Regions from separate parts of the Streptomyces sp. SM18 genome, predicted to be linked through region 2. Evidence: riboswitches for the same ligand, from Rfam matches in the RefSeq annotation. Region 2 holds a riboswitch; the other holds the start of a gene.
What was found. A riboswitch is a leader RNA that binds a small molecule or an ion and turns the genes downstream of it on or off. The one in region 2 is predicted to bind glycine.
Positions count from the first base shown of each region.

Region 1: it holds a riboswitch for glycine, as region 2 does, so the genes downstream of both, gcvP (aminomethyl-transferring glycine dehydrogenase) here and gcvT (glycine cleavage system aminomethyltransferase GcvT) in region 2, are expected to answer to the same signal.

Region 1 is NZ_CP029342.1:823,078-830,071, reverse strand. It holds gene B9S64_RS03510 (FHA domain-containing protein) at 1-646, shown strand, start outside; gene B9S64_RS03505 (MerR family transcriptional regulator) at 690-1,430, shown strand; gene B9S64_RS03500 (bifunctional nuclease family protein) at 1,484-1,957, shown strand; gene B9S64_RS03495 (MerR family transcriptional regulator) at 2,126-2,743, shown strand; gene B9S64_RS03490 (DNA polymerase IV) at 2,814-4,325, shown strand; gene B9S64_RS03485 (PRC-barrel domain-containing protein) at 4,247-4,618, opposite strand; glycine riboswitch at 4,751-4,849, shown strand; gene gcvP (aminomethyl-transferring glycine dehydrogenase) at 5,046-6,994, shown strand, end outside.
Region 2 is NZ_CP029342.1:5,157,185-5,164,178, forward strand. It holds gene glyA (serine hydroxymethyltransferase) at 1-426, opposite strand, end outside; gene gcvH (glycine cleavage system protein GcvH) at 447-824, opposite strand; gene gcvT (glycine cleavage system aminomethyltransferase GcvT) at 1,016-2,137, opposite strand; glycine riboswitch at 2,279-2,374, opposite strand; gene B9S64_RS23435 (AAA family ATPase) at 2,563-3,258, shown strand; gene B9S64_RS23440 (enhanced serine sensitivity protein SseB) at 3,560-4,339, shown strand; gene B9S64_RS23445 (enhanced serine sensitivity protein SseB C-terminal domain-containing protein) at 4,566-5,360, shown strand; gene B9S64_RS23450 (ABC transporter permease) at 5,730-6,722, shown strand; gene B9S64_RS23455 (ABC transporter substrate-binding protein) at 6,767-6,994, shown strand, end outside.

The DNA.
Region 1 (6,994 bases), 4.3 Mb from region 2:
GCCGGGAGGGCCCGGCGCGTCGTCTGTTGACCCCCACGGTGCCGGCCGCATAGGTTTCGGGGACTCAACAGCCTCAAGTTCGGGTGGAGGGTTTGCCTCCGCCCCGGAGGGCTCGGCCATGGCGGTTTGTACGAGGTGCGGGCACCGCAATGCCGCGGACAGTCGTTTCTGCTCCAACTGCGGCGCGCCGCTCAGGGGCGGGGTGCCCGAGCGTGCCTCGGAGACGACCTCGACCATCTCGATCTCCGGTATCGAGGCGTACGAGGCCGAGGCGACGGGCCAGACGGCCCTGCCCTCCCTCTCGCCGGAGGCACAGGCCGCCGTCGACGCCCTGCCGGCCGGTTCCGCGCTCCTCGTGGTGCGCCGGGGGCCCAACTCCGGCAGCCGCTTCCTGCTGGACGGCGACCTGACCACGGCCGGCCGCCACCCGCAGAGCGACATCTTCCTCGACGACGTGACCGTGTCGCGGCGTCATGTGGAATTCCACCGGAGCCCGGACGGTAGCTTCACCGTGGGCGACGTCGGCAGCCTCAACGGCACCTACGTCAACCGTGAGCGGATCGATTCCGTCCCGCTGAACAACGGCGACGAAGTCCAGATCGGTAAGTACCGGCTGGTCTTCTACGCCAGCCAGCGGGGCGTGTGACCCACCCCCGGACTCCGCGTCCGGGGGGACCCCAGGAAGGGCCATGCTGCGAACACCCACAGGCGGTGCCGGACACGGCACCGCCGCCGCGGACGAGCGCGCCATGAGCATCGGCACCGTGCTGCTGCGCCTGCGTGACGAGTTCCCCGAGGTCACCATCTCCAAGATCCGCTTCCTGGAGACCGAGGGGCTCGTCGAGCCGCAGCGCACCCCCGCCGGATACCGCAAGTTCACCGCCGGTGACGTCGAGCGGCTGGCGCGGGTGCTGCGGATGCAGCGGGACCACTACCTTCCGCTCAAGGTCATCAGGGAGCACCTGGACGCGTCGGCCCGCGGGGAGCGCGTCCCGCTCCCCCCGGGCGGGCAGGGGGAGCTCGCCGACCCCGTCTGGGAACAGGACCGGGGACAGCCCACGGCCGCCCGTATCGGCCGCTCCGAGCTCCTCGCCACCGCGGAGGTCTCCGAGGACCAGCTCACCGAGTGGGAGTCCTACGGGCTGATCGCGCCCGGTCCGGGGGGCAGCTACGACGCGGAGGCGGTGACCGTGGCGCGGCTGGTGGCGGATCTGGGGCGGTTCGGTCTGGAACCCCGCCATCTGCGGGCCGTCCGGGCGGCCGCCGAGCGGGAGGCCGGACTGGTCGAACAGGTGGTCGCGCCCCTGCGCCGGCACAGGAATCCGCAGACCAGGGCCCATGCGGAGGCCACCGCCAAGGAGCTGGCCGAGCTGTCCGTACGGCTCCACGCGGCGCTCGTGCAGTCGGCCCTGAAGGTGCGTTTCCACTGAGTGCGGAGGAGCCCGACTATCCAAACACGGCGGGCACGTCCTAGGGTTGCTGTGTGAACGAGCTCGACGTTGTGGGTGTCCGGGTGGAAATGCCTTCCAACCAGCCGATCGTGCTCCTGCGTGAAGTGGGAGGCGACCGGTACCTCCCGATCTGGATCGGCCCTGGGGAAGCGACCGCGATCGCCTTCGCCCAGCAAGGCATGGCTCCGGCCAGGCCACTGACCCATGATCTCTTCAAGGATGTGCTCGAAGCCGTCGGCCAGGAGCTCACCGAGGTCCGCATCACGGACCTCAGAGAAGGGGTCTTCTACGCGGAGCTGGTCTTCGCCAGCGGGGTCGAGGTGAGCGCGCGGCCGTCCGACGCCATAGCGCTCGCCCTGCGCACCGGCACGCCGATCTACGGCAGCGACGGGGTGCTGGACGACGCGGGCATCGCCATCCCCGACGAGCAGGAGGACGAGGTGGAGAAGTTCCGCGAGTTCCTCGACCAGATCTCGCCGGAGGACTTCGGTACCAACAGCCAGTGACGCGTGCGCCGGGGCGCCACCGGCGCATCCGAGAAGCCGTTCCCCGCGACCGGTCACGGGAAACCACCCTCAGGGGGAATATCACTCGGCGTGCCGAGTGTGGCGATCGTTGACGCACCCCTGGTGACTGCCTACCTTCGAGAGGGCAGGTCAAGGACGGAGGTCGGCGTGAGAAGCAGCGGCGACGGTACGGCTGCGGGCGGGTTGTACCGGCAGCACGGCAGTGCGGCCGACCGGGCCATCGGACAGCCGGTGACGCCGGCGGTGGTGGTGGCGGACGGTGTGGCAACGGCGGACGGCATCGGGTACCGGGGGCCCACGGCCTGCGCGGCGGCCGGGATCACCTACCGGCAGCTCGACTACTGGGCGCGTACGGGGCTGGTGGAGCCGAGCGTGCGTCCGGCCTACGGGTCGGGGACACAGCGCCTCTACAGTTTCCGGGACGTGGTGCTCCTCAAGATCGTCAAGCGGTTCCTGGACACGGGCGTCGCTCTCCAGAACATCCGCACCACGGTCCAGCACCTCAGGGCGCGCGGATTCACGGATCTGGAGCGGATGACCCTCATGAGCGACGGGGCGACGGTCTACGAGTGCTCCTCGCCCGACGAGGTCGTCAACCTCCTCCAGGGCGGCCAGGGGATCTTCGGGATCGCCGTCGGCGTCGTCTGGCGGGACGTGGACGTGGCCCTCTCCCAGCTGCACGGGGAGCGGGTGGACACGGGGGAGACGCTCGTCGGGCACAACCCGGCCGACGAGCTGGCGCGGCGCCGCAACCGCGCCGTATGAGGCGAGTGCCGGTGCCCCTCACGGCGCCGGCACGGACCGGTTGTCAGTGGCGTAGGGCAGCATCGGTGGTGTGAGAGCAGCGCCCACCATCCTGCATCTGGACATGGATGCCTTCTACGCCTCCGCCGAGCAGGCGGCGAAGCCCAGTCTGCGCGGCAAGCCGGTGGTGGTGGGCGGTCTGGGCACGCGCGGCGTGGTCGCCACCGCGTCCTACGAGGCCCGGCGTTTCGGGGTGCACTCGGCGATGCCGATGGCCCAGGCCAGGCGCCTGGCGCCGAACGCCGCCTATCTGGTGCCCCGCTTCGCGCTCTACCGGACGGTCAGCGACCAGGTGATGGAGCTGCTGGGGCGGCTGTCCCCGCTGGTGGAGCCGCTGAGCCTGGACGAGGCGTTCGTGGACCTGGAGGCCGGAGGGGTCGCCGACGACTCCCGCTCCGCGCGGGCGATCGGCGAGCAGCTGCGCCTCGTCATCCGGGCCGTCACCGGTCTCAGCGGATCGGTGGGGCTCGCCGGATCGAAGATGCTGGCCAAGATCGCCTCGGAGGAGGCCAAGCCGGACGGGCTGCTGCTCATCGAGCCGGGCACCGAGCGTGAGCTGCTCGCCCCCATGTCCGTACGGATCCTGCCGGGGGTCGGCCCGGCCACCGGCGATCATCTCAGACGTGCCGGGATGACGGTGGTCCACGACCTCGTCGAGGCGGGCGAGGCGGAGCTCGTGCGCCTGCTGGGCCGGTCCCACGGGGCCGCCCTGCACCGCATGGCCCTCGGTCACGACGACCGGCCCGTCGTCGCCGAGCGCGACGCCAAATCGGTGTCGGTGGAGGACACCTTCGACGTGGACCTGCACGACCGGGTGCGGGTCCGTACGGAGGTCGAGCGGCTGGCCGGCCGGTGTGTGGGGCGGCTCAGAGGCGCGGGACGGTCGGGCCGGACGGTCGTGCTGAAGGTGCGCCGCTACGACTTCTCGACGCTGACCCGGTCCGAGACCCTGCGCGGGCCCACCGACGATCCCGTGGTGGTCAGGGAGGCGGCCGCCCGGCTGCTGGAGGCCGTCGACACCACCGGGGGCGTACGGCTGCTCGGGGTGGGGGTCACGGGGCTGGCGGACTTCACCCAGGAGGATCTGTTCGCGCAGGCCGCGGACGCGAGAGAGGCCGAGGACGCCCGGCAGGCCGCCGACGCCCGGAAAGCCGCCGAGGCGGAGCGGAGCGGGGACGACGGGCCGGACGCCGAGGAGCCGCCGGCCGGTGACCAGGCGGGCGCTCCGGCCCCGGACGGGCCGGGCTCGGGCTCCGGGGAGCCGGAGACCCGGCGGTGGTCCGCCGGGCACGACGTGCGGCACGAGGTCCACGGGTACGGCTGGGTGCAGGGCAGCGGCGTCGGACGGGTCACCGTGCGGTTCGAGGAGCCCGATTCGGCGCCCGGCCGGGTGCGTACGTTCCGGACCGACGACCCACGTCTGCGCCCGGCCGACCCGCTCCCGCTGGTGCGCGAGCCAGCGGACTACTCCTCGTGGCCGGCCAGCTTGCCGAAGTCCCTGTCCGGGGCGGGGGTGGCGGACGAGGCCGAGTCCAGCCCGTAGTGGCGGTAGAGCTGCAGCTCCTGCTCGGGCGAGAGGTGGCGGCCGACACCGAAGTCGGGCGCGTCCTTGATCAGGGCGCGGTCGAAGGGGACCCGCAGCCGGCCGTCGACGAACTCGCTCGGCTCCAGCGGGACGAAGGCGTCCCTCGTGAAGATCCCGGTACGCACGGCGGCCCACTCGGGCGTACCGGTGGCGTCGTCGAGATAGACCTCGTCCACCGTGCCGACCTTGGCACCTGTCCGGTCGAAGGCCTTGCGGCCGATCAGGCTGCGCGGATCGATGTCGGCCTGCACGGTGCCTCCCACTGGTCACGACGGCATGGGCGTGGTCGCTGCTGCTCCACAGGCACTACGAAAGGCCAGAACCGGGGGTTCGGCCACTCGAGACTGCCGATCCCGGCCCGCTGGTAGGCTGGAAGCGGCTGCCGACCCCGTGCGGGAGAGTCCTCCGGTGAAGGTGTCCGGAGGCGCCGAAGGAGCAACTCCTCCCCGGAATCTCTCAGGCCCCCGTACCGCACGGACGAAGCCACTCTGGAAAGCAGGGCGGGATCCCGGACCGGCACGCGTGCCGGGACGAGCCCGGCCTCACCGACGGTGAAAACCGGCGCGCCGCGGGGCGGGCCGGTGAAGCTCTCAGGTCGAGATGACAGAGGGGGAGGCCGTCCGGGCAGCCACGCCGTGGTGCCCCTCGCAGGTCGTGACAGACCAGGAGGCCTCCATCATGACCCCCCGCCGCACGCCGCTCTCCCAGCTGGAGCAGGGCATCCCCTTCGAGCAGCGCCACATCGGGCCCGACGCCGAGGCCCAGGCGAAGATGCTCGCGCAGGTCGGCTACGGCTCCCTCGACGAGCTGACCGCCGCCGCGGTGCCCGATGTGATCAAGAGCGCCGAGGCACTGAACCTCCCCGGGGCGCGCACCGAGGCCGAGGTCCTGGCGGAGCTCCGGCGCCTCGCCGACCGCAACCAGGTGCTGACCCCGATGATCGGGCTCGGCTACTACGGCACGTTCACCCCGCCCGTGATCCTGCGCAACGTCATGGAGAACCCGGCCTGGTACACGGCCTACACGCCGTACCAGCCGGAGATCTCCCAGGGCCGGCTCGAGGCCCTGCTGAACTTCCAGACCGTGGTGGCCGACCTCACCGGGCTGCCCACCTCCGGGGCCTCCCTGCTCGACGAGGGCACCGCCGCCGCCGAGGCCATGGCCCTGGCCCGGCGGGTGGGCAAGGTGAAGGACGGCGTCTTCCTGGTCGACGCCGACACCCTGCCGCAGACCGTCGCGGTGCTCCGGACCCGCGCCGAACCGACCGGCGTCGAGGTGGTCGTCGCCGACCTGTCCGAGGGCATCCCCGCCGACGCGGCCGCTCGCGGCGTCTTCGGTGTGCTGCTCCAGTACCCGGGTGCCTCCGGAGCCGTACGCGACCTCAAGCCGGTCATCGACGAGGCCCACGGACTGGGCGCGATCGTCACCGTGGCCGCCGACCTGCTGGCCCTGACGCTGCTCACCTCGCCCGGTGAGCTGGGCGCCGACGTCGCCGTGGGCACCACCCAGCGCTTCGGTGTGCCGATGGGCTTCGGCGGACCCCACGCCGGCTTCATGGCCGTGCGCGAGAAGTTCGCGCGCAGCCTGCCCGGACGCCTCGTCGGTGTCTCCGTGGACGCCGACGGGAACAAGGCCTACCGGCTGGCCCTGCAGACCCGCGAGCAGCACATCCGCCGCGAGAAGGCCACCAGCAACATCTGCACCGCGCAGGTGCTGCTCGCCGTCATGGCCGGGATGTACGCCGTCTACCACGGTCCCGAGGGACTGCGGACCATCGCCCGGCGTACGCACCGCTATGCCGCGATCCTGGCCGAGGGGCTGCGCGCCGCCGGTGCCGACGTCGTGCACGGCGCCTACTTCGACACGCTCACCGTGCGCGTCCCCGGCGGTGCCGCCGACGTCGTGGCGGGCGCGCGCGAGCGCGGGGTCAACCTCCGGCAGGTCGACGCCGACCACGTCTCCGTCGCCTGCGACGAGACCACCACCCGCGCCCATGTCGCCGCCGTCTGGGCGGCCTTCGGGGCGACGGGGGACATCGAGGCGCTGGACGAGCGGGCCGCCGACGCGCTGCCCGGGACCCTGCTGCGCGCGGACGAGGTCCTCACCCACCCGGTCTTCCACCAGTACCGCTCCGAGACCGCCATGCTGCGCTACCTGCGCCGCCTCGCCGACCGCGACTACGCGCTGGACCGCGGCATGATCCCGCTCGGCTCCTGCACCATGAAGCTCAACGCGACCGCCGAGATGGAGTCGATCACCTGGCCCGAGTTCGGCGCGCTGCACCCCTTCGCGCCGGCCGAGCAGGCCCAGGGCTTCCTCACCCTCATTCGCGAGCTGGAGGAGCGGCTGGCCGAGGTCACCGGCTACGACGCGGTGTCCCTCCAGCCGAACGCCGGATCGCAGGGCGAGTTCGCCGGTCTCCTGGCCGTACGCGCCTACCACCGGGCCAACGGCGACGAGGGGCGCACCGTCTGCCTCATCCCGTCGTCCGCGCACGGCACCAACGCCGCGAGCGCCGTGATGGCCGGCATGAAGGTCGTGGTCGTCAAGACCGCCGACGACGGTGAGGTCGACGTCGATGACCTCCGCGCCAAGATCCTCAAGCACCGCGACGAGCTCGCCGTGCT
Region 2 (6,994 bases):
CACGTTGTACAGCTTGCCGGAGAAGTTGATCTTCATGCCGTGGGTCAGGTGACCGCCGTGGGCCAGGTTCAGGCCCATGATCGTGTCGCCCGGCTTCAGCAGTGCGAACATCGCCGCCGCGTTCGCCTGGGCGCCCGAGTGCGGCTGTACGTTCGCCGCCTCGGCGCCGAAGAGCGCCTTGACCCGGTCGATCGCGATCCGCTCGATCACGTCGACGTGCTCGCAGCCGCCGTAGTAGCGACGGCCCGGGTAGCCCTCGGCGTACTTGTTGGTGAGAACGGAGCCCTGGGCCTCCATGACCGCGACCGGGGCGAAGTTCTCCGAGGCGATCATCTCAAGGGTGGACTGCTGGCGGTGGAGCTCGGCGTCGACGGCGGTGGCGACGTCCGGGTCCAGCTCGTGGAGTGAGGAATTGAGAAGCGACATCAGATGGTCCCTAGGGGTCTTTAGTTGCCGGAGAACTCGGTGTACGCGTCGGCGGAGAGAAGGTCGTCCGGCTCCTCCACGACGCGCACCTTGAACAGCCAGCCGCCCTCGAAGGGGGCGGTGTTCACCAGCGACGGGTCGTCCACGACGTCCTGGTTCGCCGCCGTGACCTCGCCGGTCACCGGCGAGTACAGGTCGCTGACCGACTTGGTCGACTCCAGCTCACCGCAGGTCTCGCCCGCGGTGACCGTGTCGCCGACCTCAGGGAGCTGGGCGTAGACGACGTCACCGAGCGCGTTGGCCGCGTACTCGGTGATGCCGATCGTGGCCACGCCGTCCTCGAGGGCCGACAGCCACTCGTGCTCCTTGCTGTACCGCAGCTGCTGGGGGTTGCTCATGGTCTGAATTCTCCTGTACGCGGGGGAGTGCTGGTGAACGGTGGTCTTGCGGTGTGAGACGGGACCTCGTCACGTTCGTGCGGGTGTGGTCACGTCCGTACGGGCGTCGTCACGTCCGTGGGGTGTGGTCACGTCCGTGCGGGCGCGGTCACGCCCGTGGGGGCGCGGGCCGGTCCGGAGTGCGCCCGGTGTCACTTCTCGCGCTTGTAGAACGGCAGCGCGACGACCTCGTACGGCTCGTGGGTGCCGCGGATGTCCACGGCGACGCCCTCGGTGCCGGGCTCCGCGTACGCCGGGTCGACGTAGGCCATGGCGATCGGCTTGCCCAGGGTGGGCGACGGGGCGCCGGAGGTGACCTCGCCGACGACCTGGCCGTCGGCGCCCGCGACGACGGGGTAACCGGCGCGGGGCACCCGGCGGCCCTGGGCGACCAGGCCGACGAGCTTGCGCGGCGGGGTGCTCGCGGCGCGGTCGGCGGCCGCCCGCAGCGCCTCGCGGCCCACGAAGTCGCCCTCCTTCTCGAACTTCACCACTCGGCCGAAGCCCGCGTCGAACGGGGTCAGCGCGGAGGTCAGCTCGTGCCCGTACAGCGGCATGCCCGCCTCCAGGCGCAGCGTGTCGCGGCAGGACAGGCCGCACGGGACGAGCCCGTGGGGCGCGCCGGCCTCGGTGAGCGCCTTCCACAGCCCCTCGGCGTGCTCGGGCGCCACGAAGAGCTCGAAGCCGTCCTCACCGGTGTAGCCGGTACGGGCGATGAGCGCGGGGACCCCGGCGACCGTGCCCGGCAGGCCCGCGTAGTACTTCAGCCCGTCCAGGTCGGCGTCCGTGACCGCCTTCAGGACGGCGGAGGACTCGGGGCCCTGGACGGCGAGCAGCGCGTAGGCGTCCCGGTCGTCGCGCACCTCGGCGTCGAAGCCCCCGACACGCTCGGTCAGGGCGTCCAGGACCACCTGGGCGTTGCCCGCGTTGGCGACGACCATGTACGTGTTCTCGCCGAGGCGGTAGACGATCAGGTCGTCCAGGATCCCGCCGTCCTCGGCGACGATCATCGTGTAGCGGGCCCGGCCGGTGCCGACGGTGGCGATGTTGCCGACCAGCGCGTAGCTCAGGAAGGCGGCGGCCTGCGGTCCGGTGACGGCGATCTCGCCCATGTGGGACAGGTCGAACAGCCCGGCCCGGGTGCGGACGGCGTTGTGCTCGTCGCGCTCACTGGCGTACCGCAGCGGCATGTCCCAGCCCGCGAAGTCGGTCATGGTCGCGCCGAGGGACCGGTGCGTCGCGTCGAGAGGAGTGAGACGGGGGGCAGTGCTCATGGATACGGCTCCAGGGCATGACGGCAGAGGACGAACCCTCCCCATCTGTCATCGGAACCTGAGAGGTTCGCCGAAAGCCCCTGAACGGGGTCGGCTTGCACCTTGGGTGGAGCCGCGAAGCGGCCCGCTTTTCAGATCTGCCTCATCCGCGCGGTACGGGGCCTGAGAGATTCAAGGGAGGAACTTGCTCCTTCGGCGCCCGGTGCGCAGTGACCGGGACTCTCCCGCGCGGATTCAAACGGCCGGTATGCAATTGGCGGGGCCATCATCGCATGCCGTGCGGGAGAGTGGGCCCGCGAGCGCACGAACGGGTTCATGACGGGCTTCCCGGAGGACACACGCGGCCCGGCGCGGTTGTGTCGCATTACCTTTTCTTTACACTTCTTGGGCAGGTCCGGTGGGGCGACGAGCGCAGGGGGACGGCCATGACGTTGCAGCCACACGCGGCGACCGCGAACGATCCGGGGGTGCCCGGCGCGACGCACGACGCGATGCCCGCGCAGCCGGGCGCCCCCGCCCGGGAGAGTCTGCGCCCGCCCGTCCCGCCCGTGCGTGACCTGCGGCGGGGCGCCGGGGGCGGGCCGAAGGCGCTGGACTACCCCCCGGGCGACGTCGTGGTGGTCTCCGGACTGCCGGGCGGCGGCAAGTCCACGCTGATCCGGCGCACGGCCGCGGAGCACGCCGTGGACTCGCAGGACACCCGGGACCGCTGGGCCGGCTCGCTGCCCCGCCCGGTGCCGTACTCCCTCTACCGCCCCCTGGTGCGCGTGGCCCACTACCTCGGGCTGTGGCGGGCCCTGCGCGCGGGCGGATCCGTCGTCGTGCACGACTGCGGGACACAGACCTGGGTGCGGCGCTGGCTGGCCCGGGACGCCCGCCGGCGCGGACACCTTCTGCACCTGGTGCTGCTCGACGTCACACCCCGGGTGGCCCGGCAGGGGCAGCGGGAGCGCGGACGCGGGGTCTCCGCCTACGCGTTCGCCCGGCACCGGCGCGCGGTGGGGCGGCTGCTGGGCGTCACCGGCGAGGGGCGGCTGCCGCCGGGCTGCGCCTCCGTCGTGCTCCTGGACCGGGAGGCGGCCGGGGCGATCTTACGGATCTCCTTCAGGGACAGCCCTTAAGAGCTGCCCGGACGGATGGGCCGCGGGGCCGGACCGAGCCAGTCGCCCGGCGCGCCTTCGCACTTTCGTGCGCCCGCGCGCGCCGCGCACAGGGCGCACGCGACCGCCCCGCGCGGGCTCCGCCGTACGCGTGGCCGTGACGCGATTCGCGGAAGCACACCCGGAACGCCTCCTTCCGGGTGTCCGGAATCTGGACGCGACCGGGTCGTGGAAGGGGCCCGGGACCGCGTCACTGCCCCCCGGCCCGGTGTCGGTCTATGGTTTCTGCCGCAGAGCATGGCGAGAGAGGGACTGAGACACCGTGGACATTCCGGCACAGGCGCATCCCCAGCAGGGATGGCCGGCCAACGAGCTCGAAGAGGTCCTCACCGCGTCGGTGGGGGTGCCCGACGCCGGCGGACGGCTCGTCGAGGTGCTCGGCCGCAGCCCGGTCTGGGTGCCCCTGCCGAACGGCGGCGGACCCGAGAGCCCCGACCTGGACCTGCCGACCGTCGAGATCGGCGGTGCCGCGTACGTCCCCGTGTTCAGCTCCGAGGCGCAGTTCCGCCACTGCGCCGGACCCGCCCTCCCCTTCGCCGTCGCGCCCGCCCGCGACCTCGCCCGGGGGCTCCCCCCGCAGCTCGGCCTCGCGGTCAACCCGGGCGGCGCGGTCGGCATGCCGCTGCCGCCGCCCGCCGTCGCCGAACTCTGCCGGGCCGGCCGCACCGCGCTGGACGGCCCCGCCGGCGGCGGCCGGGTCCGGCTGTACGAACCGGACTGGAAGCAGGACCCCGTCGACTTCCTCTCCGCGGTGGCCGCCGAGTTCCACGCGAGCGGGGTGGTGGGCACCGCCCGCCGGACACTGGCCAGCATCGAGGGCGGCGATCCGGTCCTCTTCGTCGGCGTCGAGTCCGCCGGCGTCGAGCCGGCCCCGTGGGACGACGCCGGGCAGAGCGTCCCCATGGAGGCGCTGGGCCGCGCGCTCGGCCGGATCCCGGTGCCCTGGCCGGTCAGCCTCGTCCTGCTCGACGTGGCCCAGGACCCGGTCGGTGACTGGATGCTGGAGAAGGTGCGGCCGTTCTACCGGCGCGAGGAGTACTGACGGCTCGTGGAAGCGGCTCAGGCGCCGCCCCGTGGCGTCAAGACGGTGTCAGGGGCGGCGCATAAGCTGGTTGGATGAGGAGGTCGCCCCGTGTGCCCGGAGCGACACCACAGCACCGTGAGACGGGCCGACGGCAGCGTGAGACGGGCCGACGGCGTGAGACAGGCCGGAGCACCGTGAGACGGGCCGACGGCCGTACAGCGATCGACGAGGGGCGGGACCCAGGGTGAGTGCGTCAGGCACGGCGGCGGCCGGACAGGTCGAGCACATGCTGCGCCAAGTGACCCCCGGGCGTCTCGACGCGTACGAGGCGCTGCTGGGGGCGCTGGCGGACGGCCAGGTCTGGATGCTCCTCTGGCACGGCACGGCCGGTTCACCCGACGCCCAGTACGGCAACATGGAGGTGGGCGGCCTGGGTTACGCCCCGTGCGTGACCTCCGCCCAGGAGCTCTCGGCCAGCGGATGGAACAGGGCCCACGAGCTGATCACCGGCCGCGACATCGCCCGCGCGCTGTTCCCCGACCGCTGGGGGATCTGGCTCAACCCGCACGCTCCCGGCGGCGGCGTGGGCATTCCCTGGCTGGACCTCCGCCGCATCGCCACGGGCCTCGACCGGATGCCGGCGGGCCCGCTGCGGCTCACCGAGCCCGCCATCGAACTCCCGCAGTTCTACGCCCTGTTGGCGCAGAACGCCCATCGCACCCCGGCGATCCGCTCGCTGCGCCGAGCCTGGGTGCAGCCCGCCCTCGGTGTCCCCTACCTCGCCATCGGACTGGACCTCTACGACACGGGCCGCCCCTCCGTGGACGCGGCCCGCGCCATGATGCGGCAGTCGGTCGGCGCGGTCCCCGACGGGCTGCCCGTCTCCACGGTCTCGATGTCCGACGAGTACGACCCGGTCGCCCTGTGGCTGCGCGCCAACGCCCGGCCGTTCTACGCCCGCGAGGCGCACGCCGCCCCCGCCGGGCCGCCGCCGGTGTCCGCGCCCGGCTACGGCTACCCGCCCCCGCGTACGTACTGAGCGGTCGGCGGGTGGCCCCTCACCCACCGAGGGCGTGCGGCTAATTGTCCCGTCATGAAGGCGAGTTGGCCTACATGTCCGTTATCGTGGATTAGTGGCCGAGAGGTCCGCTCAGTAAGACCCGTTGTCCGGATAACGGAAACCCACTGACCGCATCACGTTTGAGCAAACATTCCCCGCTGGGTCTGGCGGGTGATCGCGCGGAAGCTGAAGACTCCACCTCAGCAGGTGGTCCCTGCCCGACTCATGCCTCTTTCAAACAGGGGTTGTTCAGTGTTGGACCACCATCAGTGACATGTGTTGTGTACGAGCCGCTACAGCGGCGGTCATGGGCCGGCCAACCGTCGGCCGAGAGGGGTCTCCAGCGCGATGACGGCACCTATCGAGACCACCAGGGCGGATGCGCGGCCCGAAGCGGTGCTGGAAGGCGCGGGCGGCAAGGAGATCGAGGGCCGCTCGCTCGGACGCATCGCCTGGACCCGTTTCAAGCGGGACAAGGCCGCGATGGCCGGTGGCATCGTTGTCGTGCTGCTGATCCTCACCGCCGTACTCTCCAAGCCGATCCAGTCGCTCCTCGGCCTCGACCCGAACGCCTTCAACCAGGGTCTCGTCGACCCCGTCATGCTGGCCCCCAAGGGCGACTTCGGCGGCATCAGCTGGGACCACCCCCTCGGTGTGGAACCGCAGACCGGGCGCGACATCTTCGCCCGCATCCTGGAAGGTTCCTGGGTCTCCCTGGTCGTCGCCGTCGGCTCCACGCTCCTCTCGGTCGTCATCGGCGTCGTGATGGGCGTCGTGGCCGGCTTCTACGGCGGCTGGGTCGACAGCTTCATCAGCCGGATGATGGACACCTTCCTCGCCTTCCCCCTGCTGCTCTTCGCGATCTCCATCTCCGCTTCCCTGCAGGGCAACGCCTTCGGGATGGAAGGGCTCACGCTGCGGATCGCGGTCCTGATCTTCGTGATCGGCTTCTTCAGCTGGCCCTACATCGGGCGCATCGTCCGCGCGCAGACCCTGTCGCTGCGTGAGCGGGAGTTCGTCGAGGCGGCCCGCTCGCTGGGCGCGCGCGGCCCGTTCATCCTCTTCCGCGAGCTGCTGCCGAACCTGATCGCGCCGATCCTCGTCTACGCGACGCTCCTGATCCCCACGAACATCCTCTTCGAGGCCTCCCTCTCCTTCCTCGGCGTCGGTATCGCGCCGCCGCAGGCCTCGTGGGGCGGCATGCTCACGCAGGCGGTCGACCTCTACGAGGTGGACCCGATGTTCATGGTCATCCCCGGCATGGCGATCTTCGTCACCGTGCTGGCCTTCAATCTGCTGGGGGACGGGCTGCGCGACGCACTCGACCCTCGTGGCAAGTAAGCGCGGCCATGCCGCACCGGACGAACGAGGGGGCTTTCCTCAGCATGCAGAACAGAAAGACAGCGGCGGCCATAGCGGTGGCCGTGGCGGTGTCGCTCGGCGCATCCGCCTGCAGCAGCAGTGACTCGGACAGCAAGGGCGGCGGTGGCGGCGGCAACGCCAAGGCCGACGCCGGTCTGACGTCGATCGTCAACACCAGTGACAAGAAGGGCGGGACGCTCTCGCTGGAGCACTCCAGCGGTCCCGACTCGCTGGACCCGGGCAACACGTAC